4 regions of the Hafnia sp. CBA7124 genome follow, and region 3 is predicted to be linked to each of the others. Evidence: predicted binding sites of a transcription regulator. Region 3 holds the regulator's gene; each other region holds the start of a gene.
What was found. The regulator CRP, encoded in region 3, controls carbon source genes, mostly activating them, when cyclic AMP is high. The targets are predictions, from matches to a motif close to ATGTGANNNNNNTCACAT.
Positions count from the first base shown of each region.

Region 1: a site for CRP is predicted at 5,090-5,107, ahead of psiE (phosphate-starvation-inducible protein PsiE). Genes of this name have one in related genera too.
Region 2: a site for CRP is predicted at 4,158-4,175, ahead of cdd (cytidine deaminase). Genes of this name have one in related genera too.
Region 4: a site for CRP is predicted at 2,848-2,865, ahead of ompW (outer membrane protein OmpW). Genes of this name have one in related genera too.

Region 1 covers NZ_AP017469.1:356,038-364,276, forward strand. Annotated here, with positions in the region: gene CPY98_RS01645 (sodium:proton antiporter) at 1-597, opposite strand, end outside; gene pgi (glucose-6-phosphate isomerase) at 931-2,580, shown strand; gene dinD (DNA damage-inducible protein D) at 2,682-3,542, opposite strand; gene CPY98_RS01660 (dicarboxylate/amino acid:cation symporter) at 3,649-4,896, opposite strand; gene psiE (phosphate-starvation-inducible protein PsiE) at 5,137-5,544, shown strand; gene malG (maltose ABC transporter permease MalG) at 5,650-6,540, opposite strand; gene malF (maltose ABC transporter permease MalF) at 6,557-8,128, opposite strand.
Region 2 covers NZ_AP017469.1:1,438,140-1,446,378, forward strand. Annotated here, with positions in the region: gene CPY98_RS06690 (EAL domain-containing protein) at 1-325, shown strand, start outside; gene sanA (outer membrane permeability protein SanA) at 342-1,091, opposite strand; gene CPY98_RS06700 (NAD-dependent malic enzyme) at 1,310-3,007, opposite strand; gene cdd (cytidine deaminase) at 3,216-4,100, opposite strand; gene CPY98_RS06710 (CidB/LrgB family autolysis modulator) at 4,283-4,975, opposite strand; gene CPY98_RS06715 (CidA/LrgA family protein) at 4,975-5,382, opposite strand; gene CPY98_RS06720 (MFS transporter) at 5,529-6,746, opposite strand; gene CPY98_RS06725 (hypothetical protein) at 6,998-7,261, opposite strand; gene CPY98_RS06730 (FAD-binding oxidoreductase) at 7,530-8,239, opposite strand, start outside.
Region 3 covers NZ_AP017469.1:4,173,610-4,181,848, reverse strand. Annotated here, with positions in the region: gene CPY98_RS19020 (aspartate aminotransferase family protein) at 1-967, shown strand, start outside; gene CPY98_RS19015 (YccS/YhfK family putative transporter) at 964-3,042, opposite strand; gene crp (cAMP-activated global transcriptional regulator CRP) at 3,086-3,718, opposite strand; gene CPY98_RS19005 (OsmC family protein) at 4,048-4,455, shown strand; gene CPY98_RS19000 (LysR substrate-binding domain-containing protein) at 4,461-5,372, opposite strand; gene CPY98_RS18995 (MFS transporter) at 5,564-6,769, shown strand; gene CPY98_RS18990 (amidohydrolase) at 6,785-7,966, shown strand; gene CPY98_RS18985 (phosphoribulokinase) at 7,976-8,239, opposite strand, start outside.
Region 4 covers NZ_AP017469.1:2,426,555-2,434,793, forward strand. Annotated here, with positions in the region: gene trpB (tryptophan synthase subunit beta) at 1-627, shown strand, start outside; gene trpA (tryptophan synthase subunit alpha) at 627-1,433, shown strand; gene CPY98_RS11200 (BON domain-containing protein) at 1,632-1,946, shown strand; gene ompW (outer membrane protein OmpW) at 2,064-2,702, opposite strand; gene CPY98_RS11210 (YkgJ family cysteine cluster protein) at 3,017-3,406, shown strand; gene CPY98_RS11215 (YciC family protein) at 3,524-4,276, shown strand; gene CPY98_RS11220 (SulP family inorganic anion transporter) at 4,332-6,104, opposite strand; gene CPY98_RS11225 (septation protein A) at 6,334-6,879, shown strand; gene yciA (acyl-CoA thioester hydrolase YciA) at 6,943-7,371, shown strand; gene CPY98_RS11235 (TonB family protein) at 7,448-8,143, opposite strand.

The DNA of each region.
Region 1 (8,239 bases), 770 kb from region 3:
AATCAGTAGGCCGAGCACCACTGTTTTGCCAAAGGTGACAAACAGGTGAGTCCATGCCTCGGAATTCTGGTGCAGAACGATAAACTCAAATACCAGTACGGTGAAAATAGCGCCGACAGGATCAATGACAATCCCTTCCCATCTCAATACGCGGTTTATACTTGCCTTGGGGCGAACCACGCGCATTAGCGGTGCAATGACGGTTGGCCCCGTCACAACCGTCACCGCTCCCACTAGCGCAGAGAGCTCAGCGGAAAAGCCGAGCAGCCACCAACATGAAACGGAAATGATGGCGAAGGTCACGAGCATACCGATGCTGACCAAATTGCGAACAACGCCGCCAAGCCCGCGAATTTCCTCAAAGCGTAGCGTTAGCGAACCTTCAAATAAGATGATAGCGACTGAGAGAGAGACGAGTGGAAAAAGCAGTTCGCCAAAGAGATCATCCGGATTGACCACATGTGCGAGCGGACCAAGTGCTATACCCATGATAAGCAACGGTAAAATTGCAGGGATTCGTAGCCGCCAAGCTAACCACTGAGCCGCGAGTGAACTAATGCCGATAATCACCAGCATTAAGGGGGTTGATAGCTCCATAATATAAACCTTAGAAACGATTAACAAAAACAGTTGGTTATCATGACAGTTTAGCAACAATATGGCGGGGCGTAGGTGTTTGGCTGAAAGGAGTCAGTATCAGGTGGCAAAAGGGGTTAACAGTTTTCAACTATCGCAACAAAAGTGATCGCAACCCGAGGGGAAAAGGATACAATTTGGTAAATCGTTGGGAAAAGATGACTCAGTACCTGCTCGTCGTCATTCCAGTTTTCATGGAAACGCCGGGTTTGGTTGCTTGTTAGTCTCTATGTTCAGAAGAACACATGTCTGAAGAACAAACTTTCTTTTATTCTCAAGCATAAAGGCGTCGCTATGAAAAATATCAATCCTAGTCAAACCGCTGCCTGGCATGCGCTGCAGCAGCATTTCGAGCAAATGAAATCTGTGCAGATGCGCGATCTGTTCGCTCAAGATGCCGACCGCTTCTCTAAGTTCTCTGCTACCTTTGATGACCAGATGCTGGTCGATTTCTCTAAAAACCGCATCACCACAGAGACCCTCGAAAAGCTGCAGGCATTAGCCAAAGAAACGGATTTGCAGGGGGCGATTGCCTCCATGTTTGCGGGCGAAAAGATTAACCGTACCGAAGACCGTGCCGTTCTGCATATTGCTCTGCGTAACCGCAGCAACACGCCAATTATCGTGGATGGCAAAGATGTTATGCCTGAAGTGAATGCGGTGCTGGCTAAGATGAAACAGTTCTGCGAACGCGTTATTGGCGGTGAGTGGAAAGGCTATACCGGTAAAACTATTACTGACGTGGTGAACATTGGTATCGGTGGTTCAGACTTAGGCCCATACATGGTGACCGAAGCGCTGAAACCATACAAAAACCATCTGGGAATGCACTTTGTTTCTAACGTCGATGGTACCCATATTGCCGAAACGTTGAAAACCTTAAACCCAGAAACCACGCTGTTCCTTGTTGCGTCTAAAACATTCACGACACAAGAAACCATGACGAACGCCCACAGCGCGCGTGATTGGTTCCTGAAGTCGGCCGGTGATGAAGCACACGTGGCGAAGCATTTTGCCGCGCTTTCTACCAATGGCAAAGCGGTGGGTGAATTTGGTATTGATACCGCCAACATGTTTGAGTTCTGGGACTGGGTCGGCGGTCGTTACTCGCTGTGGTCTGCCATCGGTCTGTCTATTGCCTTAAGCATTGGTTTCGATAATTTCGAACAACTGTTGAGCGGCGCTCATGCCATGGACCAACATTTTGCCAATACGCCAATCGAAAAAAATCTGCCGGTACAGCTCGCCCTAATTGGCATCTGGTATAACAATTTCTTCGGTGCAGAAACCGAAGCGATTCTTCCATATGACCAATATATGCACCGTTTCCCAGCTTATTTCCAACAAGGAAATATGGAATCTAACGGTAAATATGTGGATCGTAACGGTAACCCAGTTTCTTACCAGACTGGCCCAATCATTTGGGGTGAACCCGGTACGAACGGCCAGCATGCGTTCTATCAGCTGATTCATCAGGGAACTAAACTGGTTCCTTGTGACTTTATTGCTCCGGCGATTAGCCACAATGCGTTAGGCGATCACCACAGCAAACTGCTGTCTAACTTCTTTGCTCAAACTGAAGCGCTTGCGTTCGGTAAATCACGTGAAGAAGTGGAAGAAGAGTTTGCGAAAGCCGGTAAAACCGCGGCAGAAGTGGCGCACATCGTACCGTTTAAGGTGTTTGAAGGTAACCGCCCAACGAACTCCATTCTGCTGCGTGAAATCACGCCATACAGCTTGGGCCTGTTAATCGCCTTGTACGAACACAAAATCTTCACTCAGGGCGCAATTCTGAATATCTTCACCTTTGACCAATGGGGCGTAGAACTCGGTAAACAACTTGCGAACCGTATCTTGCCTGAGTTGAGTGGTAGTGAAGAGGTAAATAGCCACGATAGTTCAACCAATGCGTTGATTAACCGCTTTAAAAACTGGCGCGCATAGTTGGTTAACTCTTTAAGTTAAAACATAAAAAACGCCACCCTTAATGGTGGCGTTTTTGTTGGGTGAGCTAGACCATTTTCGTGGCGCCACGAAAATGGTCTCTATTTTTTAGTGACGGGTGTTTGTAATCCCTTTGAGCCTAGCTTTTTGTCCTGAGCTTTGACTCGGCGCTGGAGTTTCTTAAGATCCTCTTCAGCAGGCAATTCCTCTGGTTTTATATGCCTTGATCCCAACATGTCCCGCACGCTGATATTATTTTGTTCGTGCTCTGACGTGATGGGCTGCTCACCGTGAAGGTCAATTTGCTGCACGTTATAATTGGTCATCTCGGTCGCTAGATTTTTAGCGGCAATAGTCAGAGTGGGAAGAAAATCGGCTAATGGGCGGTTTTTCACAATTCCGTACCGGTCTTTCATATCTTGAGTGGTATGCCCACCAAATAGTGCGGCGTCACCTCGAGAGCGAATGCGAGAGAAACCGGCATCATCAATACCGCGCTCATAAATATTCTGCGACAGCGCCTTCTCTGACTCTTTCAATCGATCTCTTGCCTCTAAGCGTTCGTATAAGCGCATACGATCTTCGATAAGCTCTTGTTTGCGAGTTTGTACGGCAAAGTAACTCTGAGCAAAGGCAATTTCCGGCTTACGTGGATCGCCATTCTGAGCAATCAGATAGCAGGCGTAACGTGTCAGAATAAGGTCTTCAACCGCCCGTTCCGCGCCGCTGCCCAGCAGAACCATTTTCGTGACGCCACGAAAATGGTCGAGTTCTTTGAAGCCAGATAAACGGCAGGCTTCAATGGATCTGATGATGGCGGTTTGGAAGTTTTCCCAACGGGCATAGCCCAGATGAGGCTGAAGGTCGCGCGCGAACCAAAACTCGATACCATCAGAATCAGTGCGTTGTGCGAGTGAATCGAAATGTTGCTGTAACATCTGAAGCTTTTTATCTAATGCCATGGAAAATCCCTCTAAATAAGTAACGTCCAAAGATGGGCGTTATCCCTTGTTCAGAGGGGGACTTCCACGGCGTTTCGCTAGCTTTGCGAAGCGTATCGCAGGGTATTTAACCTTGCATACAGGCTTTGCGCTTCAACCAATCCTTCCCTTCCACAAATCGCGTCACCATCATGGCGCAGACGGTATTTCCTGTGGAATTCAACAGCGTTGCGGGAACGTCGATGATGGTGCTGATAATCATGATGGTGCCGACTAACTCAGGTGAGAAACCAAACACCGAGCAGATCATCAATTCACCGGTCATCCCGCCGCTTGGGATCGCGCCCATGACGGCACCGACGAGGAATGCGACGCTGATGATGGCCGCGATATTCATCGGATCGCTCATATCTTTATGGAATAGCGTAAAGAGGAATACGATTTTGATGATGCCGCCGATTACCGAGCCATCTTTATGCGTGTTGGCACCCAAAGGGATGACGGTTTCGGCGATATCATGGGGGACGCCCATCTTTTTAGTCGCAATCAGGTTTGCTGGAATACAGGCAGCGCTGGATGAGGTGGCGACGGCGGTAATCGCTGGCGTCAGTACGTTAGACCAAAAGACTTTAACGCCCAGTTTTCCACCTGCAACAAAGGCATACAGCGTGTTTGCACCAAAAAAGTAGATCACGGTCAGGATGAGGTAAAGCAGGAAAGCATTCAGATAGCCATTGATAATCTGCGGCCCTAAATGACCAACCGTAGCGGCAAAGTAGCAGCCTAAGCCAACCGGTGCGGCGTACATGATGATTTTCACCATGCGAAGAATAACGACGGTGCCTGAGGTCAGAAAGTTGGCGATTGGCTGACCTTTTTCCCCTGACATCGAGGTAGCTAATCCTAACAACACGGAGAACACGATCAGCGGCAGCAGGCTAGATTTGGTAAACAGCTGCAGGAAATCAGGCACGGTAAAGGTATTTACGATGATTTCACCGAGGCTTTTGCCGTGTGAATCCGGCGCAGGTGGCAAATGTGCAATCAGCGTACTGACGTCGACGTTTTGGAATGGGTTATAAATCTGGGTACCGATGAAGGCGATAACGGCGGCAATGAGCGCGGTGCTTAGAAATACGGCAAAAACCGTTCCCATAATCTTGCCCAGACGCGCCATCTGTTTCATTTCAGCGATAGAAGACGAAATGCTGAGAAACACCAGCGGCACAATGACGACAAACATCAGATTAAGGAAAAGATCCCCGATCGGCTGCACAATTGCGGCCTTTTCTCCGAAAACGATACCGGATAGCCCGCCGAGGATAATCCCTAGCAGCAAGCAAATAGTAAAACCATAATGACGTAGTATTTTCATATTATTTTATTTCTCAATCGTTAGAACACCCTGGCATAAGCTGCAGTAATCATTCGCGATCAGGCGAAGGTTGGCCGGACGACATAGTAAAACGATTAGCAAAAAAATGTCGCGAAATGTGAGGGCCGTTAAGTTTCTATCTGAGGATTTACAGATTTATTTTGGTTTGGGGATAGACGACAAAATAGCCATTTTGTTAACTTGATCACATAAAATGATTAACGGCACAGAGGAACATCGATGCCAGGAACCAAACAAGCGAGCGCTATCGCGAAGATTTTGCAGTGGATTTTGAATGCTGGTCTGTTAATGCTGGCCGTGATTTTAGTGGTGTTCTTAGCGAAAGAAACCTTCACGCTAGGAACGGTGCTGTTTAACGCCAGCGAAACCGCATCCTCATATCTGCTCATTGAAGGGATTGTTATCTACTTCCTTTACTTCGAGTTCATTGCGCTTATCGTGAAGTATTTTCAGTCGGGATATCACTTTCCCTTACGTTATTTTATCTACATCGGTATTACCGCAATCATCCGTTTGATTATTGTCGACCACAAAAATCCAGCCGATACGCTGATTTATTCGGCGGCCATTTTGGTTCTTGTGGTGGCGCTATTTTTAGCGAATACAGAAAAGCTCAAACGAGAATAAGGCGAAAAGAAAAGGCGGCCAATAGGCCGCCAAAGTCGTTATCGCTTTAGCGATAACGGGATCGAATAACTGCAATGGCACAACAAAGACACAGGTTTTAACGCATTACCCTTTCACACCGCCGGACGTGAGTCCGCCCACCAGCCAGCGCTGAGCTAGCAAGAATACGGCAGTAATTGGAATAGCAGACAGCACCGCCGCAGCGGCAAAGTCACCCCACAGATAGTTTTGCGGATTAAGGTATTGCTGCATGCCGACGGCCAACGTATAGCTATTCACATCGCGCAAGAGCAGAGACGCCACCGGCACTTCGGTAATTGCGGCAATAAATGACAAGATGAAGACCACCGCCAAAATAGGTACCGACAACGGTAAAAGCACCAAGCGGAAAGCCTGCCAAGGTGTAGCGCCATCAAGAGCTGCGGCCTCTTCTAACGAGTTATCGATAGTTTCGAAATAGCCCTTAATCGTCCAAACATGCAACGCAATCCCACCCATATAAGCGAAAATTACGCCGCCGTGGGTATTAAGACCCAGGAACGGCACATACTGGCCGATACGATCAAAGAGCGCATACAGCGCCACTAGCGACAGCACGGCTGGGAACATTTGGAATATCAGCATGCCTTTCAGCAGCGAGCTTTTGCCTTTGAATTTCATGCGCGCAAAAGCATAAGCACAAGTGGTGGAAAGCGTCACAATGCCTATTGCCGTAACCACGGCGATTTTAATCGAGTTCCATAGCCATAAAAGAACCGGGAACGGTGGCGGAGTGACGCTGCCATCTGCGTTAGTCACGCTCATTCCCAACGCCAACTGCCAGTGTTCCCAAGAAATATTCTCGGGAATAAGGCTGCCGGTCGCAAAGTTACCAGAGCGCAGCGAGATAGCGATGACCATCAGCAGCGGAAACATGATGGTACAGATAAAAGCCAGCAGCATCAGATGTGTAAACAGCAGGCGTAAACGCTGGGATTTCGGTTGAACCATAGCCATGTTGTGGTCCCTCTCCTTAGTCGAAATTCATTTTGCTGGCTTTCAGATTCAGTATCGCCAACGCGCCAACCAACAGGAAAATCAGTGTGGCAATCGCTGCCGCTAAACCAAAGTCTTGTCCACCGCCGCCTTCAAACGCGATGCGATAGGTATAGCTCACCAGCAAATCGGTATAGCCTGCCGGTGTAGAGGTCCCGAGCATATCTGGACCGCCGTTGGTTAATAGCTGTATCAAAACAAAGTTATTAAAATTGAAGGCAAAACTGGCAATCATCAGCGGTGTTAACGGCTTGATCAGCAATGGCAGCGTGATGCGGAAAAAGTTCTGCATTGGGCCAGCGCCGTCCATCGCCGAGGCTTCGTACAAATCGTCTGGAATGGCTTTGAGCAAGCCCATGCACAAGATCATCATGTACGGATAGCCGAGCCAGGTATTGACGATCAGAATCATGCTTTTGGCGGTGAGCGGATCGCTAAACCAAGCGGGTTTAATACCGAACAGATGGCTGAGCATCATGTTGATTTCACCGAAGCTTTGGTTGAACAACCCCTTAAAGATCAGTATGGAAATAAACGACGGTACGGCATAAGGCAGAATGAGCATCACGCGATACAGCGCCTTACCTTTTAACGCTTCCCACTGAACCACACATGCCAGCACCATGCCGACGGCAACGGTGAACACCACGGTTAAGACCGAGAAGATAATGGTCCAGATAAAGATGCTGACGAACGGCTGGCGGATACCTTCATCCTGTACCACGCGTAAAAAGTTTTTCCAGCCAATAGAAACGGTGAATCCAGGGCTGAGCTGTTCATTTTCCCATTGCCCTTGTGCATTCACCGCTTGATAGAATCCTACGTCGGTATTCGGACGATAGACGGTGCCCGTTTGATTGTTTTTGAGGGTTTCACCGTCTTGCTCAAGAGTATATAGCGGGCTGGTTCCGGCGAACTGACGCAGGGAACTCATGCGCAATTCACTGCTTTCGGGCAAAACTGCCACGATGTTATTTAAGGCCTGACGGTTTTGAGTAATCACCCGCAGCGTAGCGCGATCGCCCGTCTGTTCGACGCTTTCTGGTTTCATGGTTAAGCGCTGTTCTTGAGCGCTGAAGCTAAAAGGATCTGAGATGTAAAGCCGATCGTTTTCGGGATTGGCTAGCTGTAAGCGCCACCGATCGCCTACGGGGTAAAGGCCAAAGCCGTAAGTTTTACCCGTGGTGAATTGACGCTGCATTAACACCGACTGTGCGCGTTCAAAGGTGAGCTGGTTAGTGCTGCTGTAATTGGTGAATGCGATGGCGATGGTGCAGATAAGGGGAAAGAGTACGAATAACCCCATTCCCGCAAGGCCCGGATAGACATAGCGCCACGCATAGGCTTTGCGATTGGCAAAAATGTAGAGTCCTGACCCAAGCAAAACCAGCGTCAGCATGGCAAACAGGTACTCGCCCTGTGCGTACATCACAATGGTGAGATAGCCCGTAAACAGGCACATGGCGGCGATAACGATCCATTTTAGTATGTCACTCTGCCACCATTTATCCGGCTTCGCGATTGGATATTCTGTATGGGATAACGACATCAAACTCTCCCTCATTTCTCTTACGCCGGAGGCGGTTACGGACAACTTAAATTTCGATGTTCAGACCCTATCCAGCCCATACCGAGATCGCTGAGCAAACCCCTCCTCAGT
Region 2 (8,239 bases), 1.8 Mb from region 3:
ACATTCAACGATCAAAGCGTTACGTGACTACCATTTCAAAATTGCTATTGATGACTTTGGCACGGGATTTTCTAACTATCAGCGTCTGAAATCCTTAAATGCAGACGTCGTGAAAATTGATGGCGTATTTGTCAAAGATATTGTCAATAATTCGCTCGACCAGCTGATTATTAAGTCGATTTGCGATATTGCTCGAGAAAAGAAACTGCAGGTCGTTGCTGAGTATGTTGAGTCTCAAGAACAGCTTGAGATGCTCCAGCAATTAGGCGTGCAGTATTTGCAGGGTTTTTTACTCGGAGAACCTAAGCCGCTAATTTCTTTCTAACCGTTTAATTTTCTAACTATTTAGCCGCTGGTTTCTCAGCGGCTTTTTCTTGCTTTAAAACTTGCTCAAGTTCTTGCAACTGCTCAGGGGAGACCGCTGGATAGCTTTGTGCATCGGCCGATACTTTATGTACTGCGGGAATAGGGATCATTGGGCCAAGAAAACGCGGTTCACGTTTAAGGATATAGAGATCGGTTAACGCACCCAATCGTGCGCCAATTTCCCTTACCCTTATCATCATCATATTTTTCGGAGAGGGTACGGCAAGACACTGAGCCTGTATGCCCATGTGAAGTGCAATAAACAGAGCACGCTCGCAGTGGAAACGTTGCGTGATAATGGTGAAGTCGTTGGTGTCGAAGACTTTGCGTGTGCGAACAATGGAGTCCAGCGTTCTGAATCCGGCATAGTCGAGCACAATATCGCCGTTAGGCACACCGGCATTGATGAGATCGCGACGCATGGTCACCGGCTCGTTGTAGCTCTGAAGCGCATTGTCGCCGCTCAGCAATAGGTAATTCACTTTGTTGCTGTTGTAGGCGTTAAGCGCGCCTTGGATGCGGTAGCGGTAATACTGATTGATGGTTCCAGTACTGACATATTTGGCCGTACCTAAAACCACGCCCACCTGACGATGTGGCAAATCCTGCACGTCTTCGTAAATATACGGCGCAGTTTTCCAGCTAATCCAGCGATCCAGACCAATAGCCGTCACCGCCAGTAAAATAGCGACGGTTAAAATACCGTATATCAGTCGTCTCCACATGATGGTGCCTGCTGCGTCGGTTGTATTTATGCCTAAAGGTGCTTATGTCTACGAGGCTACTTTACCCGCTCAGGCGACGCAAGCAATCTGAGTGGGATTTTCCTAACTTGATGATTTTTTAGACGATGAGAGTGAGTAATTAAAAATAAAGCGTGGTTGTTACACCACGCTTGGGAGATAACTCTAATTGTATTTTACTTAGCGACTGTCACACACTCTTAGAATGAAGTTCGCTTGTAGATACGATACAGAGGCTGCCAGAAGTTATTATCGATCGCTTGTAATAATGCTTCGTCAGAGGTCAACACGGCCACACCTTGTAGCTGTGCTTCTTTGCCCACTTGGAACGCAATGGAGCGTGATACTTGTTGGATATCTTTAACATCAGGCAGTAGTGCACCTGAACCTTGCTGTGCCAGCGGTGAGCAGTCGGCTAAGGCGCGGCTGGCGGCCATGAGCATGCCGTCGGTGACGCGTTTAGCCCCAGAGGCCAGAACACCGAGCCCAATACCAGGGAAGATATAGGAGTTATTGCATTGGGCGATCGGGAAGACCTGATCTTTATAGCTTACCGGCCCGAATGGGCTGCCGGTGGCGACCAGCGCCGCGCCATCGGTCCAGTTAATAATATCTTCTGGACGGGCTTCAACGCGTGACGTTGGGTTCGACAGCGGCATAACGATTGGACGCGCGCAGTGGCTGTGCATTTCACGAATGATTTCTTCAGTAAATAAGCCCGGCTGACCCGAAACGCCGATGAGAACGGTAGGCTTAGCGTTACGCACCACTTCCAACAGTGAAATTGCATCACTTTCTACTTCCCAGTTTGCTAGTGATGTACTTTTTTGCACCAGCTTACTTTGGAACTCGAGCAGGTTTGGTAGCTTATCTGTGAGCAAGCCAAAGCGGTCAACCATAAAGACGCGTTGGCGTGCTTCTTCATCGCTTAAGCCTTCGGATTTCATCTGGGCAATGATCTGCTCGGCGATACCACAACCTGCAGAGCCTGCGCCTAAGAACGTAATAGTTTGATCGCGCAGTTGGCTGCCGGCCGCACGGCTGGCGGCAATCAGGCTACCCAGCGTAACCGCCGCCGTACCTTGAATATCATCGTTGAAACAGCAGAGTTCGTCACGATAACGGTTGAGCAGTGGGGTAGCATTTTTCTGAGCAAAGTCTTCAAACTGCAATAGAACGTTAGGCCAGCGGCGCTTCACGGCCTGAATGAATTCGTCAACGAAGGCATAATATTCATCACCGGAAATGCGTGGGTGACGCCATCCCATATACAGCGGATCGTTCAAGCGCTGTGGATTATTGGTGCCCACATCTAACACGACCGGCAGCGTATAGGCAGGGCTGATGCCGCCACACGCGGTGTACAGTGACAATTTACCGATGGGGATCCCCATGCCGCCGATGCCCTGATCGCCTAGCCCAAGGATACGTTCACCGTCGGTTACAACGATGACTTTCACGTTTTGTTTGGTGGCGTTTTGCAGCATATCGTCGATGCGGTCGCGGTTCGGATAAGAAATGAATAGACCACGGGCGCGACGGTAAATATCAGAGAAATGCTCGCAGGCTTCGCCAACCGTCGGGGTGTAAATGATTGGCATCATTTCACTCAGATGGGCATCAAGCATGCGATAGAACAGGGTTTCGTTAGTATCTTGGATATTGCGTAGGTAGATGTGTTTATCGTTATCGGTTTTGAAATCCTGATACTGGCGATAGGCGCGCTCGGTTTGTTCTTCAATCGTTTCGACGGCCTCAGGCAGCAGGCCGTGTAGGTTGAAGTTGCTGCGTTCTTCTTCGCTAAAGGCGCTGCCTTTATTCAGCAGGGGGAATTCCAGCAGGATCGGGCCTGCGTAGGGGATGTATAACGGACGTTTACTTTCGTATTCCAGTTCCATGGGTAGCACTCTTTATGTCGGGCGGTATATTTTTATCAGAGATTTTAATACGTCATCCCTGCGATCCTAAGAGATACTAATAAGTTGTTCAATGCTTGTTATAGAAAGATGACATTTAGCAGGGAAAGTGCGAGCTAAGTAACACTTTTTTACAGGATTTGGCGAGGAGTGAGAATGCAGGGCCGAATGACCCTGCATTAAAAATAGCTTAAACCTGAACCTGTTCGACTTGAGTGCAGCCTAACGCATGAAGCGTTGCTTGGGTGGCATCCCATTGGGAGAACACGGCATCTTCGGTTTCAACCAATACCGCACGGCGAGTACGCAGCACATCTTTGCCCGAAACGTTCATCAGAATCAGCGCTGCCTGTAACGGCGGCAAGCTTGGGTTAAAGGCCGCATTTTCAGCATAACGTCCGCTGTAAACGCTACCGTCCTCGGCTTCCAGCGCTACGCCGCTATAGGCATGGCTATAAGGCGCATGGCTGCGGTTGGCTGCGTCTAACGCCGCTAAGGTTAGTTCGTCCGCATTTGCCAAACTGAGGTTATGGTTTTCTTCATCCATCAGCAGGGTTTTGATTTCAAGATCGCGCGGTCCAAAAGCGTCTGGTAGGTAATCACCCAGCGTAGCGGCCTGGCGTCCTGGCAAGTTAATCGCCAGTTTGGTGCCGGTATTCAGCTCATTCATAAACTGACGGCAATGACCACAAGGGGTGTAGTTAACCGTGATGGAGGCGAGTGCTTTTTCGCCGCGCAGCCATGCGTGCGTCACCGCGCACTGTTCTGCGTGAATGGTTTGCTGCATCGGCGCACCCAAGAACTCCATATTGGCACCGAAATACAGGTTGCCGCTAACACCGCGCGCAACGGCACCAACGTAAAATTTGGAGATGGGCGCCAGTGAGCATGCGGCGGCCATAGGAAGCAGGGCAAATGCTAATTCGCTGTCGCTCAAGCCGGTAGCCTGTTTCAGACTTTCAACCTGAGAAGCGGTAATCACCGCGTGGAAATCAGCATCATTGATAATCGGTGAGAGCGCCGCCTGCAAAGCGGCTGGCAGTTGGCTGAATGCCGCGTCGTATCGTGCGTGCATGGGGGAGCCTCTTAGTTAGTTACGGGAGAGTATTCTAGGCAACCGATTGGCTTTATTATGTGATTATTATCACTATTTTGATGTAATTAATGTAACGAATGAAAGAAGTGTGAGATGTATCGCGGGTTTTTGTGATTTTTGTTTCTTTTTAGCCTCCCCATGTAGGGGAGGCAACAGTGATATTAGCTAAATAAGTGCAACAGCACAGGGAAGAGGAATGGCGCTAGCAACGAAGTAATAATCCCGCAGATAACCAGAGCCAGTGAGCTGAACGCGCCTTCCTGAAAATCCATCTCGGCGCAGCGTGCGGTGCCAAGGGCATGCGATGCGGTACCCATCGCTAAACCACGCGAGGCTTTAGTGCTGATTTTCATCAGGTTTAATAGAGTATGTCCAAACACGGCTCCCAGAATCCCAACGAAAATAACGCACACCGCGCTGATGGCTGGAATACCACCAATCGACTGTGCAACGGCCATTGCAATTGGCGTGGTCACTGATTTCGGCATTACCGAGGCTGCGATTTCTGGCGATGCACCCATCCACAGAGCAATTGCTGTGCCTGAAATCATGGCGGTAGCGCTGCCGATAAAACAGATAGTGATGATGGATTTCCAGCGTGCGCGGATCTGGTGGATCTGCTCATACAGTGGGAATGCCAATGCCACCACGGCAGGCTGTAGCAAACTGTTCAGCGTTGAGCTGCCTGCAAAATAATGCTCATAAGGAATTTTGAGCAGCAATAGCAATGGAATAATAATTACCATTGATACAAGCAACGGATTCAATAACGGCATGTTTAGCTTTTGAGCAATACGGCGCGCCCCAAAAAAGACTAACAGCGTGAGTGGTAACGACCACCAAATATAAGCCATTATTTTTTCTCCTCGCTGCCGTCGGTAGCCTCACCAATGATACGTTCGCGATGCACCATATGAGAGCTATAAGCAACGACAACCATAATAATCAAAGTACTAATGAGGCACGATACGACGATAGGACCAAACTGCTTGGTTAATACGTCGTAGTACTGCATCACGCCAACGCCGATCGGGACGAACAACAGCGCCATATAGCGGATTAAAATATTACAACCAGGCTTTACCCATTTTGCTGGCATGATTTGTGATGCCAGCAGGGCAAATAAGATCAGCATGCCAATAATGCTGCCTGGAATTGTGATTGGCAGCAGCGTTGAGATGGCATTCCCTGCAAACAAACACAGGTAAATTAATATGAAAGCTCTCAAATACTGCCAGCAAACTGAAAATGCTTTTGACATCAGTGAATACCTAAGAAAGAAAACGCATTCATCATACAATTAAAATCAGAAATGTGCTACCGATCACATCATGAAAACAAGTTATCGCAATTATGCCGTTTGTGAAGGTTTTCAGTTAGGAGCCCATATAGGAGTAAGAGCCCGTATCAGATGAGATCTTCGGAAGCGTGGTTAGATGCGCCCGACAGTCTATAGCCGTACCAGAAAAATACTAGACCAAAAAGTGATATAGCGACCAGTACGTAGAAAAGCGTAGTCGGCGGGGTGAAAGAGAGCAAAAAACCGCACAGTATGGGATTCACCGCACCGCCTAAATTAGCCAAGTTTTGCACCCCGTAGTAACTGCCTTTCAAATGCGCTGGCGCAATAAAATCAATAAATAGGTATTCAACCGGTATCACAATGACTTCACCAAGGGTGAAGATCGCCATGGCGACCATCCAGAGAGGAATGGAGCGCTCAGCCAAAGCAAAACCGATGAGTCCTAGACAGAAAAAGAGGGTGCCAAATATCAGCCAGCGCAACAGATTTTCTTTATTCATGTTGCGGCTGAGCAAATACTGCAAGCCGATGACGACGGTTGCGTTTATCGTCATCACTGAGCCAATCACCTGATAAGCAAACTGCGCGTTGCTGACGGTGATTAAATACTGGGATAAGTAGCCGGTGAACTGTCCTGCAACCACTGCGCCCATGGTGCTGCCAAGCGTAAAAAAGATTAGCCGGCGGTCGTGGCTTAAGACTTTAAAAGTAGCACTAAAAGTAAGTCGCTGGTCGGTAAATACGGTATCACCGTTCGCAGGCGGAAGTCCGTAGCTATCTAGGCGCAGCCAAAGGGTGAGTCCAACGAGAAAGGCTAGTAGGCCAGAGAGAAAAAACGGCAGCATGGGATAGAACGACGCTGCGAAAACACCGAGCGCAGGGCCCGCGGCCCAGCCAACATTCACTAACGTATAATTCATCGAAAAGCCGCGAATGCGTTCACTTACCGGTAGCCATTCGGCAAAGCAGGCTTTAATGGCAATGCTAAAAATAGAATAAGCGGCGTGCAACAGCGCCAATACGGGCACCATCCAGAGCACGTCGTTAAGCCATGGCATAATGCAAAACGTTAGAGTAAATAGAGCAATGCTGATAATCATTAAACGATGTTTATCAAATTTATCAACCAGATAGCCACCGTAAAAGCTTGCAGTAATGCCTAGTGCAAGACTGACACCTAAGACCAGCCCCACACTCTCAGGCTCAAGATGAAAGTGCTCGGTCATATAGATAGTTATAAAGGGCAGTGTAATGGCGCGCCCTATGGTTAATATGAGTGACGACATCAACAGTAGGGTAATTAGTGGTGGGAATCCTTTCAGCCTCATATATTGATGTCTTACTCTATGTAGTTTACGCATGGTAAAGGAAATGAACGATAGCTACTGATTGTATTAGAAAAAACAGTGTCGGGTAGTCTAAACAATAAATTCAGCGAGTTATTTATAATTAATGACTCGTTTAGCGATCAATGACTGCTATAAACCAGAAATCGTAAAGAAAATACTGAAGGGAAAAATAAGCACCTTTAAGAAATTCAATGGCAATCCATTACCATTGTTTTCTATGTGGCTTATGGGTGCTCGGCAACGAGTCTGGCTTGTTCAGACCATGCGTGGAGCTGCTTTGTATAGATAAACTTTATGGAGGGAAAAGGCTCTAATGGGCTATTCACCGCGATGTAAACCAAACATGGGTAGTTTTCAGGCTGGGATTTATTAGCAAAATCAAGTAATTCACTTTCATCGACTAAAGGTTCTGAGTTAGCGTCAAAATCATAAAAAAAAGAGCTGACAATCCATTTGTAATATTCATCATAATTATATATTAACTGCATAATATTCCTCTCTTTTAAGTATATAAATGCAGTTTTATATTTTGTTTTTTTAAGCGCTTAAATGCCAGCGCTATTTTCATTATTTACATTTTAATAGTATCAGGTTGTAATAAAAGTGTTTAAATAAACAAATGAAATGAAGGTTAAAGAAAACTGTGAGGGAAATAGTTTAGACGTTTTAGGGGCGATATTAATGATGATGAAATATGTTTAATGGGGAAATACAAGAGCCTATAAGACTCTTGTATTTGTGTGGGTAACGAAATAATTACACGCCTAACCGATCACGGATTGTATAATAGGCGGCGCCGATGGCGGTGAATGGAATTTGTAAATTTCGTCCGCCAAAGAATGGAAGGTGAGGAAGTTTAGCAAAGGCATCAAAGCGCTCAGCGTCACCACGTAGCACCTCTGAAATCAGCTTCCCAGCCAGATGGGTACAGGTCACGCCATGTCCACTGTAGCCTTGCATGTAGTAAATGTTATTCTCCAGTCGACCAAACTGCGGCATGCGCGATAGGGTCAGCAGGAAGTTACCTGTCCAGCGATAATCAATTTTCACGCCTTTCAATTGTGGGAAAGTTTTCAGCAGTTTTGGCACGATGAGATTATCAATGTCGTCTGGGTCACGTGCACCGTAAACTACGCCGCCGCCATACAATAAACGGTTATCACCGGTGACACGGTAGTAGTCTAAAAGATAGTTACAATCTTCCACGCAGTAGTCTTTCGGAATTAATGAGGCAGCGACGTCGGCTTGCAGAGGCTCAGTGGTCACGATTTGAGTGCCACATGGCATGCTACGGCGCGCTAATTCGGGTTCAACTTTATTTCCCAGATAGGCATTCCCCGCCACAATGACATATTTCGCCTGTACTTGACCTTTTTCAGTGATCACCGTGGCAGGCGTGCCATGCTTAATTTTGACGACCGGAGATTGCTCGAAGATGCGTCCACCTTGCATGCGGATCGCTTCTG
Region 3 (8,239 bases):
GCTACGTCTGGCACAAAAGCTGATTGATGCCACCTTTGCCGAGCGTGTCTTCTTTGCAAACTCCGGCGCGGAGGCAAACGAAGCGGCGTTCAAACTGGCTCGCTACTATGCCTCTAGCAAAATTAGCCCTTTTAAATCCAAAATTATTGCCTTCCACCATGCGTTTCATGGCCGTACCTTATTTACGGTTTCCGTCGGTGGTCAGCCAAAATATTCCGACGGCTTTGGCCCGAAACCCGCCGATATTGTGCATGTGCCATTTAATGATTTAGACGCCGTTCGCGCCGTTATCGACGATCATACCTGTGCAGTGGTGCTTGAGCCCGTTCAGGGCGAGGGCGGCGTGATGCCCGCGACGCAAAGCTTCTTACAAGGCGTACGTGAACTTTGCGATCGGCATCAGGCGCTGTTAGTTTTCGATGAAGTACAAAGCGGCATGGGCCGAACCGGTAAACTCTTTACCTACATGCACTACGGCGTGACGCCGGATATTCTCACCACCGCCAAAGCGCTGGGGGGCGGTTTTCCGATTAGCGCCATGTTAACAACTCATGAAATTGCCAGCGCAATGCAGGTGGGCACTCACGGAACCACCTATGGCGGTAATCCCCTGGCCTGTGCGGTTGCAGAGGCGGCTTTAGACGTGATCAATACACCTGAGGTGATGGCGGGAATTGAAGAGCGCCACGGCCTGTTTGTGGAGGCCCTAGAGAAGATCAATACCCAGTACAATATCTTCACTCAGGTGCGTGGAATGGGGCTGTTGCTGGGCGCTGAACTGAGCCCTGCCTATCACGGTAAGGCGCGAGATATCTTGCATGCCGCCGCGAGTGAAGGACTTATGCTGCTGAACGCGGGACCGGATATTTTGCGCTTTGCGCCCTCGTTGGTTATCGAGTTTGCCGATATCCATGAGGGCATGGCACGGCTGGAAAAAGCGATTGCCAAAGTCGTGGGTGGCAATTAATCCCTGAGTTTACGGCTCATCCAAATCCCGTGATGTGGCCGTTGCCGCCATGCTATCGACGAAATGGTATGCATGGCGCGTAAGTGCGCAATGATGCGTCGAAGATGCACTTCAATTTGCGTAACGGGCATACCGTTAGTTTCTTGATCGTCAGACTGAAATACGGCGGCGTTGTCATTGAGCGTTGGACCATCATGTTCCAAACGTTGCTGACAAAGCTGCAACGCAATTTCGCAACGCTGTAAATAATCCTGTGCCAGATTCTCGGTGAGCATGTAGTGGTCGCGTGCGAGGATCGTCATGGCATTGAGATGCTCAACGATAAACTGACTGTGGGTGATCCACAGGCGCATATCCGTTAAGTAACGTGAGTCAAATCCCGGTTCCTGCATCGCCTGATTCAGCGAAGTAAAGACGGCATTGTGTGCCTGATTCACTTTCATACGCGCATAGGCCAGCGCGGACGTTTTTGGCTCAGGCGACAGTAAAAGGCGCAGTTCGTCTTGGTAGGCCTCCAATGCCTGATGTGCATTTTTGCGCAGCAAGCCGCTTTGCCACTGTGGCCACAGCCAGATGGTGCTGGCAAAGGCAAGAATACAACCGAGAACCGTATCGATGAGGCGCGGAACCAAGAAATGTAATCCGTTAAGCTGTAACAGCTGAAGCGTGTACACCGCCGTGATGGTGAAACCGATCACGGCCAGACCGTAGTTTTTCCTGAGCACCAAATAAGCCGCGATGGTAATTACCAGCATGCAGCTAAGCGTGACGTTCAACGGTAGGTTGAGCTGCAGTAGTCCTGCGGCAACAATTAACCCAACAAAGGTGCCTAGCGCACGGTGCTGGATCCTAACGCGCGTCGCGTTATAGCCATTCTGAATCACCAACATGATGGTCAGCAAAACCCAATAGGGCTTTGGCAGATGGAATAACATGCCGAGGCTACTGCCCGCAGCCAGCGTAATACCTAATCGTGCGGCGTTGCGCAGTGCTACCGACTTCAACGAAAGATAGGCGCGCAGCGCAGGCCAGAAGGGAAGCCGCTGCTGAGTGGACATCAGATTGCGTTGATATAGTGGGCGTTGGCGCTCTAGCAGGCGAGCCACACGGCTAAAATGATAATAACAGAATTTGCCAACGGGGTTATCTGGGTGCTGATTAGACAGTTTTTCTAGCGCCGATAGCTCATTATCCATCGAGAAATGTTGGGGATAACGGTGATACAAAATATCGTCGGCAACCGTTTTAAGTCGCTCGGTAATGACCTGAGCATTGCGGCGTAATATCGCCTCGGCCTGACTTTTTTCGACCAGCTTCTGCACTTCATCAGGCTGAGACAGGCTAACGGTGATGTGTTCTTGCAAGTCTAATGCGACCTGAAAATAGCGCAGCAGGCGTTTGTATTCAGGATTATGCACCAACGATAGCATGTGCATTTGCTGATAGATCTGAGCAATAAGATCCATCACTTTTTGCTGGCGTTGTAGCAACGGAGGCAGCGCGGTTTCAGGATCGATATGCTGAGTTAGCAGGCTGTATTTGGCTTCCATGTAGTCGCCAAGCTGAACGTAGAGCTGGCTGAGGTTCTCGCGGATCGGTTGCCCTTTCCACAGCAGAAACCAAAACCAGGTGAAAGCGCCATACCAAATAGTGCCGACAATATACAGCAGTGGCCCATGCCAGATCGGTACGCTTCCCGCCATGCTCAGGGTAAAAATAGAGGCAACCAGCGCGGCAGGCATAAGCCGTGCGTGTAGCGGGCTAATTTCACCGTTAACGCCAAGCAACAAGGCTAAACCGAGCATGATCAGCGGTAGGGGAATTTGCCAGAGTAAGCATTGCTGTAGCAGAAAACTGCTGAAGGCAAATAAGCTGCCGCCAACGACTAATCGTTTAATAAAGCGTTTATGCGGAGTATCGAGCCCGGCGATATTGCAGCAGGCGGGAACTAAAGAGAACATCAGCCCAAGTTGTAGATTACCTATCAACAGGCCGAATAGCACAGGAAGACACAGCACCAGCGTTTGACGCAGTGCGTAGTTGACTTCCGGGTGGTAGATGAACCGCCGCCACATAGCTAAAGAAACCCGTGCAGCAGGGCTACACGGGCGTCATCTATCAGCGAGTGCCGTAAACGACGATGGTTTTTCCGTGTGCGGAGATCAGATTTTGATCTTCCAGCATCTTCAGAATACGACCAACGGTTTCACGGGAGCAGCCAACGATCTGGCCAATTTCCTGACGAGTGATCTTGATCTGCATACCATCTGGATGAGTCATGGCATCTGGCTGTTTGGCCAGATTCAGCAGGGTCTGAGCGATACGACCGGTTACGTCCAAGAATGCAAGGTTGCCGACTTTTTCAGAGGTAACCTGTAAACGGCTAGCCATCTGAGCAGACAGGCGCATCAGAATATCTGGATTGACCTGAATGAGCTGGCGGAACTTCTTGTAAGAAATTTCAGCCACTTCACAGGCGGTTTTTGCACGAACCCAGGCGCTACGTTCTTGCCCTTCCTCAAATAAGCCTAGTTCACCAATGAAATCGCCCTGATTGAGATAAGAAAGGATCATTTCTTTGCCTTCTTCATCTTTAATCAATACAGCAACGGAGCCCTTAACGATGTAGTACAGGGTTTCAGCCTTTTCACCTTGGTGGATCAGGGTACTTTTGGACGGATACTTGTGGATATGGCAATGAGACAAGAACCATTCAAGAGTCGGGTCTGTTTGCGGTTTGCCGAGAACCATTCGCTATTATCCTCTGTTGTTATCGCTGCCCTAATATCGGGATACTGATCCTGACAGTGTGCTTATCGTGGCACGGGGCTTTGCTTATTAACTTGTATAGCACTTCATAATCGAGATATAGAGTAATAGGCTAAGGTAATTATTTCCTAGAGTTATTGATCTATACCCGTTTCAATCCATAAAGATCCATTTCGGCATAGTTTGTAGCACAGCTTTGTGCAGGTGTCTTGTGTTGTCTCGCTTCAGCATCAAGAAGTGAGGCCTCTGATTGCCTGTTTTTTATAGAAAGCGTAGTCTGATGCCAAAATTTAACCAAAGGGGTGATAAACATGCAGGCACGAGTGAAATGGGTTGAAGGGATGACTTTTCTGGGTGAATCCGCTTCAGGGCATCAAATTCTTATGGATGGAAACGCTGGCGATAAAGCACCAAGCCCAATGGAAATGGTGCTGATGTCTGCGGGTGGATGCAGCGCGATTGACGTGGTTTCTATTTTACAGAAAGGGCGACTGGACGTGCGCGACTGTGAAGTAAAATTAACCTCTGAGCGCCGCGAAGAAGCCCCTCGTTTGTTTACTCACATCAATCTGCATTTCGTGGTTACCGGCAAAGGACTGACTGATAAAGCCGTTGAACGCGCAGTCGCCTTATCGGCCGAGAAGTATTGCTCGGTAGCGCTGATGTTGGGTCAAGCGGTGAATATTACTCACAGCTTTGAAACTATCGTGGTTGAGTAACGTTTTTACTCCCAAGCATAGTTTTGGCATTCCCAACGTAATAAATCCAAGAATCGCCGCGCCGTTAAGGTCAGCGGCGATTTTTGTGAATAGAACACGCAATACTGGGCGGTGGGTAAATCGTCGATAGGCAATGCACAGAGCGTATTGCCTAATCCCAGCGGTTCCCGCATCGCCCGGGCCACGATGGTGAGGTATTGTGCCTGTTGCACCATGCTTAATCCGCACACCACGGAGTCCGTTCGGATCGGTGATTGACTAAGCTGGTGGTAAAAATTCCCCATGGCTGATTCTAGCTGCTGGTAGTAGCCCATATCGGTTTCAGGTATCAGCCATTTTGCGTGCTTCAGCTCTTCTAACGATTTAGCCTGAGAAAATGGGTTGTCGCGGTGAGCGATAATGCAAAAGGGCGATTCAAATAGCGGCTCACGTACCAGATCTATTGGCGTAGTTTCGACTGTTAGCGTGCCGATGGCAAAATCGAGTCGCCCTTCACGCAAGGCCGGTAGAAGCGTCGAGAGCTGCGCTTCTTTGGCGTGTATATTGGCCTGTGGAAACTGAGACTTAAAGGTATCAGCGGCCTGAGGAAACACGGTTAGCGCAATCAGCGATGAAAAGCCTACAGACACTGAACCTTGAGAATATTGGCTTATCTGCTCAATTTCATCTGCCGCTCGCTGTAATTCTTCCAAAATAAGCTGCGAGCGTGCCGCAAACGCGCTTCCTGTTTCAGTCAGCATCATTCCTTTAGCTCCACGCAAGATAAGCTGCGTATTCAGCGTATGTTCCAATTCTTTGATCGCTCTGCTTATTGCAGGCTGTGACTGGTTTAACGCGCGCGCGGCGGCGCGAATACTTCCTCGACGAATCACTTCCTGAAACGTTTTTAGCTGCTGAATTTTTGGCAGATATTTCACCGCGCTTCCCCTATCAATAAAAAGCATCACCCCAAAAAAAATGACATCTTACACGGTGTGGGTAAAGACGATATTTTCATCAATGCCATCTGGCGCGCAGTTAATAAAAAGAAAGTGATGCACATCACATAAGCACCCCTATGCGTTTGAGCCTCTGTCAGGGTTGACGCCGTTCAGCGAGGAGTTTGGCTATGCAATTTCAGCGCCGTTCATTGATGATTTTCTTATTGTTTATCGGCTACGCAATCGTTTATATCGACAAAACCGTGGTGGGGTTTGCTCTGTTGCCTATCGAGCGGGAGTTTTCCCTCCAGCCTGAGCAATTAGGCTATATCACCGGCGTTTTTTTTCTCGCCTATTCCATTTTTCAGATCCCCGCCGGTTGGCTGAACGATCGCTTTGGATTCAAAAAAGTCTTGTGTAGCTCACTCTTTCTGCTGGGTGGGTTTGCCATGTGCTTCGGCTGGCTGGGGCTCACTTTTGGTTTATTGCTGACGTTTCGTTTTCTGGCGGGAATGGGACATGCGGGCTATCCGACCTCCTGTGCGAAAGCGGTGACGGCAAATTTCACCGTTGAACAGCGCACTTTTGCGCAGTCTATTCTGCTGTCCTCGGCGGGGCTGGCGATGACGTTAGGCCCGTTGGTGGCGGTATATTGTCTTGAACATATTGGCTGGCGCGGGTCTTTTGCTTCGTTGGGTATTTTGGCCTTTATCATCTCGGGCTGCATTTTGTGGCTGGTGCCAAATCCACAGAAGGCATGGCCAACATCTTCTACCCAGCAGAAAAGCGGGCCTTATCGCCAGCTGCTGAAAAGCCCTATCGTTATTTTGCTGTTTATCGCCATTTTTTGTTTGAACATTCCGTCCTACGGCCTGATGGCATGGCTGCCTAAATTCTTGGTGCAAAACCGTGGGCTGCCGTTGGGCGTATCCAGCTTAGTGGCCGCGGCGGGCGGTCTGGGGATGTGGATTTCGTCTTTGTGCACCGGCTATTTCGTTGGCAAATACATGCAGGGTAAAGAGCACAAAGTGGTTTGTTCGTGTTCGTTGCTGAGCGCGGTCTGTATTGGGTTGGTTTACGCCACATCTTCGGCTATTTCGGCCAGCCTGTTTTTATTCTTCGGCTATGTGTTCCTCATGGCGTCGTTTGTCACCGTTTTCACTTTACCGATGAAACGTTTACCGACTGACGTCATGGGTGCCGCGATGGGGATTATTAACACCGGTGGCACCTTGGGCGGTTTTGTTGCGCCGATTGCCATGGGGTATCTGGTGAAGATGAGCCAAGGTTATTTTTCAACTTTTGTTTTTCTGGTTGTGGTCATGATTGTCTCTGGGCTGGTGATCCTGCCGCTGGCAGGAAAAACCTATAGCCCAGTTCGTGAAACTGCGTAACAGGGGAGATGTACGATGAAACGTGAACTTGATGCTATGTTGTTATCTGTTATGCCGGATGTTATTCGTTGGCGTCGGCACATTCATGCAAACCCTGAACTCTCCTTCCAAGAGCAGAAAACAGCCGACTATATTGCCGAAGAACTGTCTCATGTAGAGAACATTTCGATATCGCGCCCGACGAATAACAGCGTGGTGGTTGATTTAGTCGGGGCATTGAGTGGCCCTCGCTATGCGCTACGTGCTGATATTGATGCATTGCCGATTCAGGAAGAGAGCGTAGAGCCTTTTGCCTCAACGCATTCTGGTGTGATGCACGCATGCGGACATGATTCACATGCGGCCATGTTGATGGGGGCGGTCAGTGTTTTAGCTCAATGTCACCACCAATTACGTGGGCAGGTGCGCTTTATATTTCAGCACGCCGAGGAAGTTCCGCCCGGTGGCGCACAAGAGCTGATTAAACTCGGTGTTTTAGACGGCGTGGACATGATTTTTGGTTTGCACGTCATGCCGAACTTCCCAACGGGCGTCGTGGGCTGGAAATCGGGGGTGTTTTGCGCATCCAGCGACAACTTTGATATCACCATCAAAGGAAAAGGCGGCCATGGCTCTATGCCGCAGCTGTGTATCGATCCGGTGGTCATTGGCGCTGAGGTGGTGACTGCGCTGCAAAATATTGTCGCCCGTAAAATCGATCCTTTGCAGACACCGGTATTAACCGTAGCGACGTTTAAATCAGAGGGCGGCTACAACGTGATCCCGCAAACGGCTGCTTTGGCAGGCACTTTACGCACCCATGTGGCGAGCGTGCGCGAGAAAGTACCGCAGCTGGTTGAGCAAACCGTTGCCGGAATTACGCAGGCGCACGGCGCGGATTATGATATTCGCTGGACGCGAGGCTATACCATCGGCAATAACGACGTTGAGGCGAGCCGGATTGCGCGCGAAGTTATTGAACAGCAACTCGGAAAAGAAAGCGTGCTTGAAATGCCTGCGCCGATGTTTGGCGGCGAGGACTTCTCTTTTTATCTGGAAAAAGTACCGGGCTGTTTTCTGTTTATCGGCAGCGGGAATGAAGATTTGGGTGCGGTTTATGGCGTCCACAATCCAAAATTTAAATTGGATGAGGACGCTATGCGTATCGGCTTGAAGCTACATCTGGGCTTTATTCAGTATCTATTAATGGCTGAATAACCCGCGCGGTTATTCGATTTTTTTCCCTTCGATCAGGCGCTGCACCAGCGGCGTCATGATCAACTCCATCGCCAGCCCCATTTTTCCACCGGGAACCACTAACGTGTTGATGTGTGAAATAAACGACCCTTGCAGCATCGCTAATAGATAAGGGAAATCAATGTTGTCTAAGCCCTGAAAATGGATCACGACGAAACTTTCATCGGAGGAAGGGATCGCTTTGGCGGCAAAAGGATTAGAAGTATCAACCGTCGGCACGCGCTGGAAGTTAAT
Region 4 (8,239 bases), 1.7 Mb from region 3:
ACAGCGGCTGGCCCACACCCATACCCAACCATCGTACGCGAATTCCAGCGCATGATCGGGGAAGAGACCAAGGCACAGATTTTAGGCTTTGAAGGCCGCTTGCCTGATGCGGTTCTCGCCTGTGTTGGCGGCGGTTCGAACGCTATCGGCATGTTTGCAGATTTTATCGTCGAAGAATCAGTACGTTTGATCGGCGTTGAGCCCGGTGGATTAGGCATTGAAACCGGACAACACGGCGCACCACTCAAGCATGGCAAAGTCGGGATCTACTTTGGTATGAAGTCACCGATGATGCAGACCGAAGAAGGCCAAATCGAAGAGTCTTACTCCATCTCTGCGGGCTTAGACTTCCCTTCTGTCGGCCCACAGCATGCTTATCTGAACAGCATTGGCCGCGCTGATTACGTGTCCATCACTGATGATGAAGCACTGGATGCCTTCAAACGTTTGTCGCGTGAAGAAGGTATTATTCCTGCGCTGGAGTCTTCTCACGCTTTGGCGCACGCTTTAAAAATGATTGAGCAAGATCCGGATAAAGAACAACTGCTGGTGGTGAACCTTTCTGGCCGCGGCGATAAAGACATTTTTACCGTTAACGATATTTTGACTGCGCGGGGAGAAATCTAATGGAACGCTATCAACAACTGTTCGCTGAACTCAAAACGCGTAATGAAGGTGCTTTCGTTCCTTTCGTCACCCTCGGCGATCCCACTCCCGCGCTCTCTCTGGAGATCGTAAATACCTTAATTGATGCCGGTGCCGATGCGTTAGAACTGGGCATACCGTTCTCCGATCCGCTGGCTGACGGCCCAACGATTCAGGACGCAACGCTGCGTGCTTTTGCGGCCGGCGTGACGCCGACGCTTTGTTTTGAGCTACTGGCTGAAATTCGTAAAAAGCATCCACAGATCCCAATTGGTTTACTGATGTATGCCAACTTGGTGTTCCACAACGGAATTGACGAGTTTTATCAGCGTTGTGCCGAAGTTGGCGTGGATTCTGTACTGGTTGCCGACGTGCCAATCGAAGAGTCTATGGCGTTCCGTCAGGCTGCATTACGCCACGGTATTGCCCCTATTTTCATCTGCCCACCGAACGCCGATGATGATTTGCTGCAAGGCATTTCCGCGCAGGGACAAGGCTACACGTATCTGCTTTCTCGCGCTGGTGTTACCGGGGCAGAAACCCGTGCTCAGCTACCGCTGCATCATTTGGTGGCGCGTTTAGATGAGCTGAAGGCGCCGCCAGCGCTGCAAGGTTTTGGCATATCTGAACCTTCTCAGGTAAAAGAGGCGCTCGACGCCGGTGCCGCTGGGGCAATTTCTGGCTCCGCTATTGTCAAAATCATCGAAAAAAACCAGCGCCAGCCCGATGTAATGCTGAAAAAATTGCATGATTTCGTCAGTGGAATGAAAGCTGCTACCCGTCGTTAAAATAGCCGTTTAGATAAACATCACCTCAACAACCGTGCCGTATTCGTACCGCACGGTTTTTTGTATTAGTGACGCTTACATATTGATAAGCCTGTTTTTTAAAAATGGATTATAGTGATTACGGATGACATGACGACTAATCATTAGATTAGGTTTTAAATCGGTCGTTCCAACTATAAACAGCAAGGAGAAACATTGATGAAATGGGTTAAAGCGATTACCACTTTTTGCGCAGCGGCGATTTTTTCTGTTGCATTGGCAGGCTGTGCGCCAACGGCCAAACAGGAAGGCACCGGCGGTTATATTGATGATACCGTTATTACGACCAAGGTGAAGTCTGCACTATTGGCAGAGAAATCTCTCAAATCAACCGAAATCAGCGTTGAAACCTTCAAAGGCCGCGTGCAGTTGAGCGGTTTTGTTTCTTCATCTGCGGATGCCAACCGTGCAGTTTCCGTCGCAAAAACGGTGAAAGGCGTGCGCGTTGTTGAAAACGATATGCGAGTTAAGTAACCGCTTCTCGCGATCAAAAAAGGCGCTTTACGCGCCTTTTTTATTGTCTGTAACTTTTTGTCTGCTTTCTGCGTCTACAACACTGAACGTTTTATTGTCCCTGCTACACACTTCTGATTAGAAGCGATAGCCAACGGCAAACATGAATACAAATGGGTCAACATGTGTATCAATGCTTTGCTTTTGGTTATTTCCATCTCTGAACTTGATGGTGGTATCAATATCCATGTACCACAGAGATGCGTTGATCATCCAGTCTTTATCCACCAGATAGTCCAAGCCCACCTGACCTGCAGCGCCCCATGAATTATCCACGCTTAGATCGTGCAAGCCTAAGCTTTTGCCCGTGTTATTAAACTTCGCATCGTAGAAATTGGTGTAGTTGATACCCACACCGACATAAGGACGCAGCTTGTCTTCCGCTTTACCGAAGTACCACTGAGCCATCAACGTTGGTGGTAGTTGACGTGTAGACGCGATGTCACCGGTCGCCTGCAACCCCACTTTGTGCTGGAACGGCGTTGCTCCCAGCAATTCAACACCAATGTTATCGGTAATCAAGTAGCTGAACGTTAGTCCCAACTGGGTATCGTTATCGATCTTGAATCCACCCAGCCCCATCACGTTATCACTGCTTTCCGTTGGACGCACCGTCGCGGTACCGGCACGAACAATAATATCACCCGCCTGATGAGCCATAGCGAAAGATGGTGCCAGCGTTGCTGCCACACATAGCGCAAGTGTAATTTTTTTCATCATCCCTTCCCTTTATATGGTTATCACTGCGTGCGGAAATATAACCAAAAAGGATGATGCGTGATCTAACACAGATCACATCAATGACATTGTTTTTCACAAAATGACATGTATTAAACATGCATTAATTATATGATTTTACGTAAATTGATGTGGATCAATTTTAACGAGTTATAAACATACCTCACGCATCTCATCTAAGTTGATTGACGTAAAATTAACCTCAGAGTAATTTTTCTATTCCGATTGTTTTGGTTCGAAACCATAAGGAGTGGTGGGAAATCAAGATGAGTAACACACAAACAATTCCAACGATCTCACAACATAATCCCTGCATCTCATGTGGCGCATGCTGCGGTTTTTTCCGCGTTTCATTTTATTGGGCCGAAGCGGATGATGCCGGAGGCCTTGTGCCTGCTTCACTGACCGAGCAGGTCAACCCTTATATGCGCTGTATGCAGGGCACCAACACGAAAAAACCACGCTGCGTGAATTTGCGCGGAGAAATTGGTCAGAATGTTATGTGTTCGATGTACGAGAACCGCCCCTCACCCTGCCGAGAATTTTCTCAATCTTGGGAGTTTGGAGAACCTAACGAAGCCTGCGATCGCGCCCGCGCCGCCTATGGGCTTACTCCGCTTGCTCCGCCAAACGCTGAAGAAATCGCCAGTAAAATAGCAGCGGGGTGCCACTTCCCCGGTTAACAGGGTACAATCGGCGCACATTGATTATTCTAAATCCCTTAATAACCTGATACTGCCGCGATCCTGCTGCTGTTTTAGTCAATTAGGGGGTCGTTGCAAATGCCAAGGAGCGCCTGCATGCCAATCACGGCCCGTACATTGTACCGTGACAGTTTTAACTTTTTCCGTCATCAGATAAGCACGCTGTGCCTGTTAGCGCTGTTAACCGCGTTTATTTCGGTGATCCTGAATCAGGCATTCACGCCGGGTGCAGACGATCTGAGTATTCTGGCCGGTGCTGATGGAACGCTAACGTCCGGTATGGGGCTGCAGGAAATGGTGCAGCAGATGACGCCCGAGCAACAGATGGTGCTGCTTAAAGTATCCGCTGCGGCCAGTTTCTCCGCGCTGATTGGTAATGTGCTGCTGCTCGGCGGTATGTTGGCGTTAATTCCGTTGGTATCTCAAGGACAACGCCTCAGCGCGCTGCGTGCGATTGGTACTTCTGCACCGATGCTGCCACGTCTGTTACTGCTGATGTTCCTGTGTACGTTGATGGTTCAGCTTGGTATTACCGCCTTTATCGTGCCGGGTATCGTATTAGCCGTTGGGCTAGCGTTAGCGCCGATGATTATGTCCGAAGAAAAGGTCGGCGTAATCAGAGCTATTCGAAGCAGCTTCCGCCTATCATTCGCCAATGTGCGTTTGATAAGCCCTGCCATCATGCTCTGGCTGGCGGCAAAACTGGCGCTGCTGCTGTTGGTAGGTGTGCTTTCTGCGCTGCACCCAACGGTGGGAATGGTGATTATGGGCGCGCTGAGTAATCTGGTTTCTGCGATGCTGATTATCTATCTGTCTCGCCTTTATATGCTGGTGAGACAACCGGCGTAATCAATACGTGATAGCAAAATGGGAGCCACGGGCTCCCATTTTTTATGGTGATACTTTAAGGTTCTATTGGCGGCTGATGTAAAGCGCTCTTATCTTCCAGCGCCAGGACCTTGGTTTCACTCGGCGGCGATGGTTCGCAGTTTACGCATTCGCTACTCTGAATAAACTTAAGCGCCAAATAGAGATCGGAAACAAACAACAGTCCTTTCTCTTCGCCCTTCGCGCGGTTTGCGCTGAACCAGCGCTTAAGGTCGGTTCTTCTCCCCGCTAAGACTAACTTGACGTTACGCTGTTTTAAATCGCGTTTCAGCTCATCAATAGCTGAGATCACGCTGATATCGGGATAGGTAAAACTGGCGACCGCATCAATCACAACCCAGCGCGGCTGAAACGGCATGCCGTCAACCAAATTAAGCACTCGTCTTTTGAAATAGCTGACGTTGAAATAGGTCAGCGGCGAGTTAAACCGATACATCAACACGCCTTCGACCGCTTTAACATGCGCTCCGTTGCCTAGCGAGTGGATCATACCCTCTTCGTTCACGCCCAGCAGTTGTTCCGTTGGACGAAACACGGTGCGCAAAAACTGGAGTAGACCGAGTAAAACGGCCAAACCGATCCCCGGCATAACCCCTACCAACATCACGCTGGCAAAGGTAAACAGCGCCAAACGAAACGCCGGTGGATTTCGACGGCGTAGCTGAATAATCGTGCGGAAATCCAGCAATGACCACGACGCATAAACCAACACCACGCCCAGAGCCGAGACGGGAATGTACTGCAACGGAGAGGTAAAGAACAACACAACTACGCCAATCACCACCGCCGCCACAATGGAAACAAGCTGGCTTTTACCGCCGTTGGCATCGTTCACTGCCGTACGCGAGCTGGTGCCGCTGATAGCAAAGCCCTGTGACAAACCAGAAATGATATTGGCGACACCCAGCGCTCGGAACTCGGCGTCGGCGTTAACTTCATAGCCATTTTTGGCGGCAAAACTGCGTGCGGTAAGCATCAGACTAACAAAGCTAATCAACGCCAGGTTAAGCGAGGGGATCACCAAATCACGCAGCAAACCGGGCTGGAAACTTGGCCATTGCACAATCGGCAAACCATCACTGAATCCACCTATCGTACGTATGCCATGACGCGGCAACTCAAAGAGCCAAACCAACAACATTGCCAGACACATTGCGATAAGCGGCGCTGGCCAACTCGGGCGCAGTCGTCTCACGCCGATCAGCACCACCAGCGTGAGCAGTGATAACAGCATGGTCGGCCAGTGGCTCCCCAGTAAATCATGCGGCAACGACAACAAGCGCTCGATAAGCTCACGCGCTTTAGTTTGGAAGCCAAAAATTTTGCCTAGCTGATCGACAATAATGGTGATCGTCAGACCGTTTAATAATCCGGTGAGAATAGGCCGCGACAGTAAATCGGCCAGCGCGCCTAGACGAAAACGGCTGGCGATCAAACACCAACCACCGGTCATCAGCGTCATCATGATACACAGTTGCCATTGAAGCTCAGTGTTACCCGCGGCAAGCGGTGTCACAACCGCCGCGATCACCGCACAGGTGGCCGTATCTGGTCCCACAATGACCTGACGCGAGGAACCGAAAAGCGCATAGGCGATCATGGGGAACACGCAGGAATAGAGTCCAACGATAGCGCCAACTCCCGCTAAATCAGCGTAGGCAATCGCCACCGGTAAGGCCACGGCGGCAACCGAAAGCCCGGCACGAATATCACTTGTCAGCCACTCCCGCTGATACCCCATCAAGAGGGCTAAACCCGGCATCCAGCCGTTAATAAATTTCCATTTCATGTCGCTTACCTTCTTTACACGCTTGCTACATCATGCGTGTAAGCAACAAACTTATCAAGGTGATAGCAAGCATTATGCCATCTTGTAAGTATTTGCAAAAATAGCCGCCGTTGCATCCCACTCGGCTGCATTATGCGCGATAATGAGAACAGGTACGCGTTAGGGTTTTAATGCCTCGCCGCACTGAATCGGGTATAGTCGCTCGGTTAACTGATTTATGGACAGGTATATGAAGCAGCTTTTAGATTTTCTGCCCCTAGTAGTATTTTTTGTCTGTTACAAGCTTTATGACATTTACGTGGCCTCTGGTGCGTTGATTGCCGCCACCGCGGTAGCGCTAATCGTGACCTGGCTTAAATATCGTAAAGTGGAAAAAATGACGCTCATCACCTTCGTGATGGTGGCTATTTTCGGTACGCTGACGCTGGTATTCCATAACGATTTATTCATCAAATGGAAAGTGACCGTGATCTACGCACTGTTCTCCATTGCGTTGCTGGTAAGCCAAATCGTGCTGAAAAAACCGTTGATCCAACGCATGCTCGGTAAAGAGATTTCTCTGCCTGATATCGTATGGTCACGTCTGAATGCGGCATGGGCGGTGTTCTTTATGGCCTGCGGTGTCGCGAATCTGTATGTGGCGTTCTGGATGCCACAAAGCGTTTGGGTTGATTTCAAGGTCTTCGGACTGACCGCTCTCACGTTGGTCTTCACGTTATTAAGCGGCGTATACATCTACCGTCATATGACCGAAGAACAAAAACTCGGCAAATAAGGTTTTTCCTGAAGGCAATCTGCTTCAGGGAAGTGGTAACTGAAAAGAATAAGACTGACATTTATGAGCGAAAAACATCGTTTCCCTGAGGGAGAGCTTGTCCTTCGTACTTTGGCAATGCCAGCCGACACTAACGCCAATGGTGATATTTTCGGTGGCTGGATTATGTCGCAGATGGACATCGGCGGCGCAATTCTGGCAAAAGAAGTGGCAGAAGGACGAGTCGTTACCGTGGCGGTTAACGGTATCACCTTTTTGAAGCCGGTCGCCGTGGGCGATGTGGTGTGTTGTTATGCACGCTGCATCCGCACCGGTCGCAGTTCTATTACTGTGAATATCGAGGTGTGGGTGAAAAAGGTGTCCTCTGATCCTATTGGACAGCGTTACTGCGTCACTGAAGCCGTCTTTACCTACGTTGCAGTTGATGATGACAACAAGTCACGCACTTTGCCTGCGGGCAAAGAGAACTTCCGCGTTGGCTTCGACGATTAAGATCTTCGCGGCGATGTAAGCCTACAAAAAAAGCCAGTTCACAATGTGACTGGCTTTTTTATTGAGCTTGCAGCGGTTATTGAATTTCAGTATCACCGGTGATGCGGAAGATAATCGTTTTGGTCAATCCCTTCCCTTCACGACCCGTCGCAAAACGCCATTTCTTCAGCGCCTGTTTCACTTCGCGTTCAAACAAGTTGCGCGGCTCAGCGGAGATGATCTCCACGTTCGTCACTCGTCCATTGCTATCAACGTCATAACGAATCACAACCTTGCCTTCTTGTTTTAACGCAAAGGCACGCGCTGGATACATCGGTTTCACAATGCTTAAGGCCTGTGGGCCACTGGGTACTGCGGCAACCGCGGGGGCACTGGCGTTGTTGTTGCTCGCCTTCGTCGTTGATGTGCTGCTGTGCGTCGACGTGCTAGAGGCTGACGTTTCAGGCGACGTCACCGTGCGAGTTGGCGTCTCTTCACGCGGCTTTTCTTCAACCACTTTTTTCGGCTGAGGTTTAACGACCTCTTTCTTCACCGGTTTTGGTTTTGGCTTAATGACCGGCTTAGGCTCAGGCTTTGGTTCCGGTTTTGGTTCCGGTTTTGGTTCCGGTTTTGGTTCCGGTTTTGGTTCTGGCTTCGGTTCTTCTTTTGGCGGTGGCGGCGGAGCAGCCTCCGGTTTGGCATCTGGCTGAGGGATCGCGACAGGCGCCGGAGCGGCAAACATCGCAGGGTTAACCATTACCACATTGATCGGTTCCGGCTCCTCAGCGGGCATATGCAGCATTTCCTGCGCAGAGGCATACAGCAAACCAGCGATTAGCGTTGAATGCAACCCGATGGACAGCGTCGTTGGCCATGAAAGACGACGTGT